Regions from separate parts of the Glutamicibacter sp. NPDC127525 genome, predicted to be linked through region 1. Evidence: riboswitches for the same ligand, from Rfam matches in the RefSeq annotation. Region 1 holds a riboswitch; the other holds the start of a gene.
What was found. A riboswitch is a leader RNA that binds a small molecule or an ion and turns the genes downstream of it on or off. The one in region 1 is predicted to bind S-adenosylmethionine.

Region 2: another riboswitch for S-adenosylmethionine. It lies ahead of ACFVHU_RS11825 (ABC transporter substrate-binding protein); the one in region 1 lies ahead of ACFVHU_RS13820 (acyl-CoA dehydrogenase family protein).

The regions. Positions count from the first base shown of each region.
Region 1 covers NZ_JBHXVN010000005.1:307,820-311,326, reverse strand. Annotated here, with positions in the region: gene ACFVHU_RS13820 (acyl-CoA dehydrogenase family protein) at 1-1,184, opposite strand, end outside; SAM riboswitch class I at 1,235-1,325, opposite strand; gene ACFVHU_RS13815 (SdpI family protein) at 1,600-1,974, shown strand; gene ACFVHU_RS13810 (GntP family permease) at 2,050-3,411, opposite strand.
Region 2 covers NZ_JBHXVN010000004.1:314,735-318,241, reverse strand. Annotated here, with positions in the region: gene ACFVHU_RS11830 (NAD(P)H-binding protein) at 159-1,022, opposite strand; SAM riboswitch class I at 1,308-1,399, shown strand; gene ACFVHU_RS11825 (ABC transporter substrate-binding protein) at 1,523-3,154, shown strand; gene ACFVHU_RS11820 (ABC transporter permease) at 3,166-3,507, shown strand, end outside.

The DNA.
Region 1 (3,507 bases):
TAGGCGCCGACCTCGATCTTCTTGTAGTCCACTGGGTCGTGCAGCGAATGGGTGCGCACATTGCGCCAGTACAGGTCCAGACCCACCGAGTTCGCAGTCGAAGATGAACCGGTCACCTCGAAGATCCGGTTCGCCACCTCCACTCCCACCTCAGTGGAGACCACCTTGGCTTCAGCAATTTCCACGGCCAACGCCGCTCGTTCGGGCTGGGTGACTTCCCCGGCCTTCGAGAGCAGGGCATCGAATTTCCGGCCCAGCTTCTCGGTCAGCGCCGCCACTGCTGCGGTGCGGGCTTTGAGCTCTCCGACGGTGCGCTGGAAGATCGGGTCCTGCGAGTAGGTCTCTGCCTGCGAGAACAGCCAGGCGTTCTTGCGGCCCAGCAAGATCTGCTTGCCGCGCTCCAGTGCTCCCTGGGCGATGCCCAGGTAGAAGTTGGCGAAGGCCAACTGGATACCGGGGGTAAGCAGGGTGGAGACCGGTTCATCGGTGACGAATCCCAGCAAGTCCCCTGCTTCGAGCCGCACGTTGTGGAACTTCAAGGAATTCGACGCGCTCAGCCGCTGTCCCAGGTAGTCCCAGTCGTCAACGATTTCCAAGCCATCGATATCGCGTGGCAGAACCAACGCGAGAATCTGCCCGTCGTATTCTCCGCCCTGGACCAGCGCGTTGATGACGATGACCTCGCCAACACCGGAACCCGTGGAGAATCGCTTGGCTCCATTCAGTCGGTAGCCGTCCCCTTCGGCGCTCAGCGTCAAATCCGGATCAACTGGATTCACCGAATCGCCCCAGAGCCAGCCACCTTCCACGGTGCGCTGCCACCATGCCCCTTGCGCTTCTGCTGGGGCGTAGAACGCAATGCCGGACTGGTTGATGTAGTGGTAAGCCAGCAACTGCGAGATGGAGCCATCAGCTGCGGCCAGTATGCGGACCGCTTCGAAAGCCGTTTCCCAATGGGCTCCGGCTCCGCCGAATTCTGCAGGCACCAAGAGATTGAGCAACCCGGCTTCGCGCAGCAGCTGCACTTCGGCGAAAGGCTGGGCGTTCTTTCGGTCGCGTTCGAGCGCGTCAGCCGCCAGCTTGTCAGCTACTTGCTGGGCGACGTCGCGCCAATGAGCCAGTTCAGCTTCATCAGCAGTGCCGGTGTAGGGCACGCGCGGCAATTGGGTATCCAGTACAGTCATCTTCGTTCTCCTCTTGGGCTATGGATTCCGAAGGATGCAGAAAATCTGCGGATCCATCGAACCTGGCGTTAGCACTACCTGCGGAGTGCAGGCTTGCTGCGGCGTCTCGGAGCCAGGTCTCTCAGCCGCTCTGGATGGGTTGTGCTCCGAGTCAAGCATTGCTGGCAGGTCCTCGGGAAGGGCGCTGTCATGCGGAGGAACAGCAGGACAAAATACGTCATCTTCGCGCCTTCGCCCTGCCGGAAAACGGGCGGATAAGACGTCATATGACCTTCGCATGACGCAATTGGCATGCCGGAACTGGATCTCAAGAGCGTTCCCGCAGGCATCGATTGGGAACACAGCGTGGATCAGGGCACTTCCATGCGACCGCATAGAATGGCCATTCAAGATCAATCGGCAGAAGAGGCGGCAAGTGGATCCAGCAGGCGTGATTGCCTTCATGTTCGGGTTGCTGAGCATAACGCTGGTCGCAGCGTTCCTCGCCCCGATGGCACGGGACCGGAAGCTCGCTCGCAATGCGGCGATCGGCATCAAGACGCGCCACACCTTGGCCAGCGATGACGCCTGGTTCGCCGGGCATCAGCAGGCTGCGCCCCTGCTTGCCGCGGCTTCCTGGGCCGGTTGGGCGGCATTGGCCAGCGCAGCAGTTCTCTGCCTGCTGGGCCAATTCGGTTTCGCCTTCGCCGCGACCGGAACCGGCTACCTGGCCGCCATCGCGTTGCTGGTGATCTCGACTGCCACAGCGAATAAGGCCGCGCGGAGCTTCCCGGCGGCAGGCCTAGGCTAATCCAGTACTGCTTAAAGCAACGGATCGCGCCATCTGCTGATGGCGCGATCCGTTGCTTTCTTGGAAGGCGTGCTGCTAAAGCAGTACGGCTCCCAGGACCAGTACAGTCAGGAACCCCGCGGTGCCCTGGATGGCGGTAGCCACGCTCAGGGTCTTGTAGGCGGTGATCACCGGAATCCGGCTGAGCTGCGAGACGACCCAGAAGTAGGAGTCGTTGGCGTGCGAGACAACCATCGCACCGGCGCCTACTGCCAATACGGATAGCACCATGCCCAGCTCCGAACCCAAGCCCAGGGAGCCGAGCATCGGAGCGACCAGCGCGGAAGTGGTCACCATTGAGACGGTGGACGAGCCCTGGGCGGACTTCAGTGCAGCGGCGATCAGGAATGGCACAGCCAGGCCCAAGCCCAGTCCGCTGAGTGAATCCGAAAGAATCGTGGTCAGATCCGACGCGGCCAGGACCGCGCCGAAGCCGGCGCCGGCACCGGTGATCAGCAAGATCGGAGCAGCGGTGCGTACAGCTTCGTTCATCTGCTCATTGAAGACCGCCAGCTTGCTGCCACCGCTCAAAAGAAAAGTCGCGGAGATCAAGCCGAAGATCAGCGCAATAACCGGCGTCCCCAGGAAGGAAAGGATTTCCAGGGCAGCGCCTTCGCCCATCGGGTGCGAGGGCAGCTTCGCAATGGATGCGGCACAGATCAGCACCAGCGGAACCAGGATCGGCATGAAGGCCAGCGCCGGGCTGGGCAATTTTCCGAAGCTTGCACGCAGCTGCTCATAGTCGAGTTCGGAGATGTCATTGTGGTCGTCGCTTGGCAACGGGGTCCATTGGGACTTGTTGAAGCGGCTGGCGTAGGCCAAGCCGGCAAGTGCCGAGATGGCCGCAACGGGCAATCCGACAGCGATGATCAAGCCCAGGTTATCGGCAATGCCGATGCTTTCGGCTGCGGCCAGCGGGCCCGGAGTTGGAGGCACCATGGTGTGGGTCGCGTACAGGCCGGTCATCAGGGCGATGGAAGTTGCCAGCCCAGAGACCCCGGTACGCAGGGTGATGGCTTTGCGCAGCGAGTTGAGCACCACGTATCCCGAGTCGCAGAAGACCGGAATGGAAACGATGTAGCCGATAATCGATAGCGTCAGGTTGGGGAACCGGGTACCGAGGACCTTGATCAGCGCATCTGCCATGGAGATCGCGGCGCCGGATTTCTCCAGGATGACACCGATCATTGTTCCGAACAGGATCACCAGTCCGATATTTCCCATGGTGCTGCCGAAAGCCGTGGTGACCGTCGAAGCCACGTCGGCCAGCGGAATCCGGTAGGCGAAGGCCGCCAGGATAGCGGCGCCAACGAGGGCGAGAAATGGGCTGATCTTCAGGCGTCCTGTGACCATCACGATGGCCACAACAAGGATCAGCAGAACAAGCAGTTCGTACACGGCGGGTTGGCTCCTTTGCCAATATCGGTAGTTCTCTGCGTCCAGCCCGCAATGGCTCAACGGGTGGACCAGCCCTGTCGGCAAAGCCGCTCAAGG
Region 2 (3,507 bases), on a different contig from region 1:
CTCGCCGCGCGGTTGTGACACGCAGCACCATGGGTTTGCGCGGCAATTTCGGCATTGCCGCGCGAATATTCCGGGTTGTGACGCGTTAAAGCGGCGGGCAGGCACCGCGGCCTCGATCGCCGCCAATGCCTGCCCGCTGGAACCCTAGTGCACCTGGGCTACTTGTCCAGGTTGTCCTTGATGACTTTGCCCAAGGAAGCCGGGGCGCGGCCGATCAGCTGAGCCAGCTCCCCGGAGTCCACTTCCAGCGCTCCTTCTCGAATGCGCATGTCGGTATCGACGAGGATGTGCGCGAACGGTCCGGGGACGCCGGCATCAGCGTAGATCTTTTCCAGTTGCCCTGGATCCATTTCCTGGTAGGCGATGTCCTGGCCGGCGGCAGCGCCAACCGCGCCAGCAAGCTGGGCGAGGGTGAATGGCTTATCGCTGCCCAGCTCGTAGATCCTGCCGTTCTGGTCCTCCTCGGAAAGCAGCACGGCCGCAGCGGCATCCGCATAGTCTGCACGGGCGGCAGCGCTGATCTTGCCATCGCCGGCGGCACCGAGCACCGTGCCGCTGTTGAGGTAGCCCATCAGCTGGTCGGTGTAGTTCTCGATGTACCATCCATTGCGCAACAGCACGTAGTCGATGCCGGATCCGGCCAGCAGCCGTTCGGTGGCGATGTGCTCGTCGGCGAGCTTCATGCCGCCGGACAGGGCGTTGGCAATTGAGGTGTAGGCGATCAGCGAGACATCCACGTGCTTGGCCGCGTTGATGACGTTCTCATGCTGGGCAACGCGCTGGCCCACCTCGCTGGCCGAAATCAGCAGCAGCTTGTCTATGCCTTCGAGTGCGGACACGAGAGTTGGCTGGGCGTTGTAATCGGCAACGCGGGTTTCCAGGCCTTTGCCTGCCAGTGGTTCCAGCTTCTGCTCGGAGCGGCCAATGGCGACCAGATCAGCGGCATTCGCCCCGCGCGCAAGCAGCGCGTCGATGACTAGATTTCCAAGCTGTCCGGTGGCACCGGTAATTGCGATCTTCATGGGGTCCTCTCGTTGGTCTGCATCTGCTACAACCGGCGAGGACGTGAGGTAATTCCCGGAACCATCGAATGGGAATGCCGATTAAGCAAGGATTCGCATGGATCTGTCCACAGTTGGCGTCACAAAGCGTTTTATGTCCGGCGCATTGCATTTTATGACGCGCAGCATGACGTGTATCGGCTGTTTCAGGACGCGTTCTGCGACTTCATGACCCCTGCTTACGTAACGCTTGTCTGCTGAATTCAGGGGTTGCAGACTTGAACTGTTCGGCCGGTACAGCCGGACACCCCATCCAGAGCGACCGAGAGACCTGGCTCGTTGAAGTCGCAGCAACCACCCGTAAACGGGAGCGGTGCTAAGGCCAGGACCGATGGAGATTGCTAAATTTCTCAACGGTCTGCCGGAAGAAACTCGCCGTGGGTAGTCCCGGAATCAAGGCAGAACGTACAGGGAATCTATGCGTAATCCTCGGGGCACCAACCGAGAGGACATCTGTAACCATGCGTACAGCACATTTTGGCCTGAAGGCCACTGCAATCCTTGCCGTTCTGGGCTTGTCACTCACTGCATGCGGAAACAACGCCAATACTACTGGCGCCGCTGAAGCAGCAGCCGATCCAGGGGAACCAGTAGAAGGCGGTACCTTCACTTTTGCTGAAGTTACCCCCATCAACAATTGGCAGACTCAGGCAGCGCGTTTCTATGAGAAGGCCAACGTACTGAATTCCGTCCTTGATCGCCTGACCTACTACGACGTGGAAGCTGGCAAGCTGGTTGGCTGGATCGCCAGCGGATTCGAAGCCAACGATGCCAAGACCGAGTTCACGTTCACCATTCGCGACGGAGTCACCTTCTCAGACGGATCCAAACTGGATGCCAAAGCCGTGAAACTGAACCTGGACGCGCTGGGTCAGGGCATCAAGGAAGCTCAGATTGCACCGAACGTTGACTTTGCCGCCTACAAGTCGGCAGAGGTCGTTGGGGACAACAAGGTCAAGGTCACGCTCAAGCGTCCGGATGCCAATTTCCTTCGGGCGACTTCTTCAGTAACTGCTGGATTGGTGTCCCCGAAAACCCTTGAACTGGATAACGCCGCGCAGTCCTCGATCTCCAAGATTGTTGGTTCCGGACCGTTTGTCTTTGAATCGGAAAAGCCTGATGAAGAAGTGGTTTTCACCAGCCGCGATGACTACGCTTGGGCACCAGAATCTGCCTCTAACCAGGGCGATGCATACCTGGATACCTTGGTTATCAAATACCTTCCTGAGGTAGCTAGCCGTGCCGGGGCAGTTCAGTCCGCGCAGGTAGATCTCGTCCGAGGCTTGCAACCGGTGGATGAACAAGTGCTGGGTACCAACGGTGGCAAGGTGTTAGCTGCTGAAGGCGTAGACCTGACCACCAACCACGCAGCAGTACGTGTTGGCTCGGGAAAGCTTGAAGACGTCAAAGTCCGCCAAGCGCTGCAGATTGCAATCGACCGCCAGGCCATTAAGGAAACCGTTCTCTCGGATAGCTACGTCATCTCCGGATCGATCCTGAACCATAAGGCTCCAGGTTTCGTAGACCTATCTTCCGAACTGGCGTACAACCCAGAAAAGGCCAAGCAATTATTGGATGAAGCCGGTTGGAAGCCGGGCGCGGATGGCATTCGCGAGAAGGACGGAAAGAAACTGGAAGTAACGGTCTCCACCTCCAATAACTCCGTGGTCATCAAGCCAGCGTTCGAACTGATTGAACAGCAATGGCGAGAGATTGGCGTCCAGCTGGTCAACCGCGCGGCGGACAATACTTTCCTGACCAACGCGCTTGTCGACGACAAAGTGGAGTTCTTCGGCACCCGCCAGTTCGCATACGGCGGACTGGGCCCGGTCTACGCAACTGCGAACAACAATCAGACACTTCGCGCCGATCCTGAACTGAACAAGCTTTTCGCCGAAGAGCAGTCAGCAACCACCGAAGAAGAGCACCTGAAGTTGGTGGAAGAAGAACAGCGTACCCTGGTGCTTGACCAAGCCTTGACCTTGATTCTTTGGGACGAAGTTCAGGTCTATGGGGCCAATAACTCCGCCAACGTTGAATTCACTTCCGGTACCGCACCAATCTTCCAAGGTGCTTGGAAGAACGACGGCTAGGAACCGAGCTCATGGGCATTTACATCGCAAAACGATTGGGACAGGCAATATTGGTCATTTGGCTGGCCTACACGGCGGTTTTCATCGCTGTGCAGGCCTTGCCGAATGACCCGGTCACGATCTTCCTGAGCACTGACTCAGCCGCGGATCCGGCCACCATTGCACAGATGAAGGCGTACTACGGATACGACCAGCCGGTCTTCGTGCAGTACTTCACGCAGCTGCTGGGATTGCTTCGCGGAGATCTCGGATATTCCTTGTCCAGCGGTTCGGAAGTAGCGAATCGAATCGGTGAAGTAGCTGGATCCACCCTGATTCTGGCTGGCAGCGCATTCGTTTTGTCGGTGGTATTC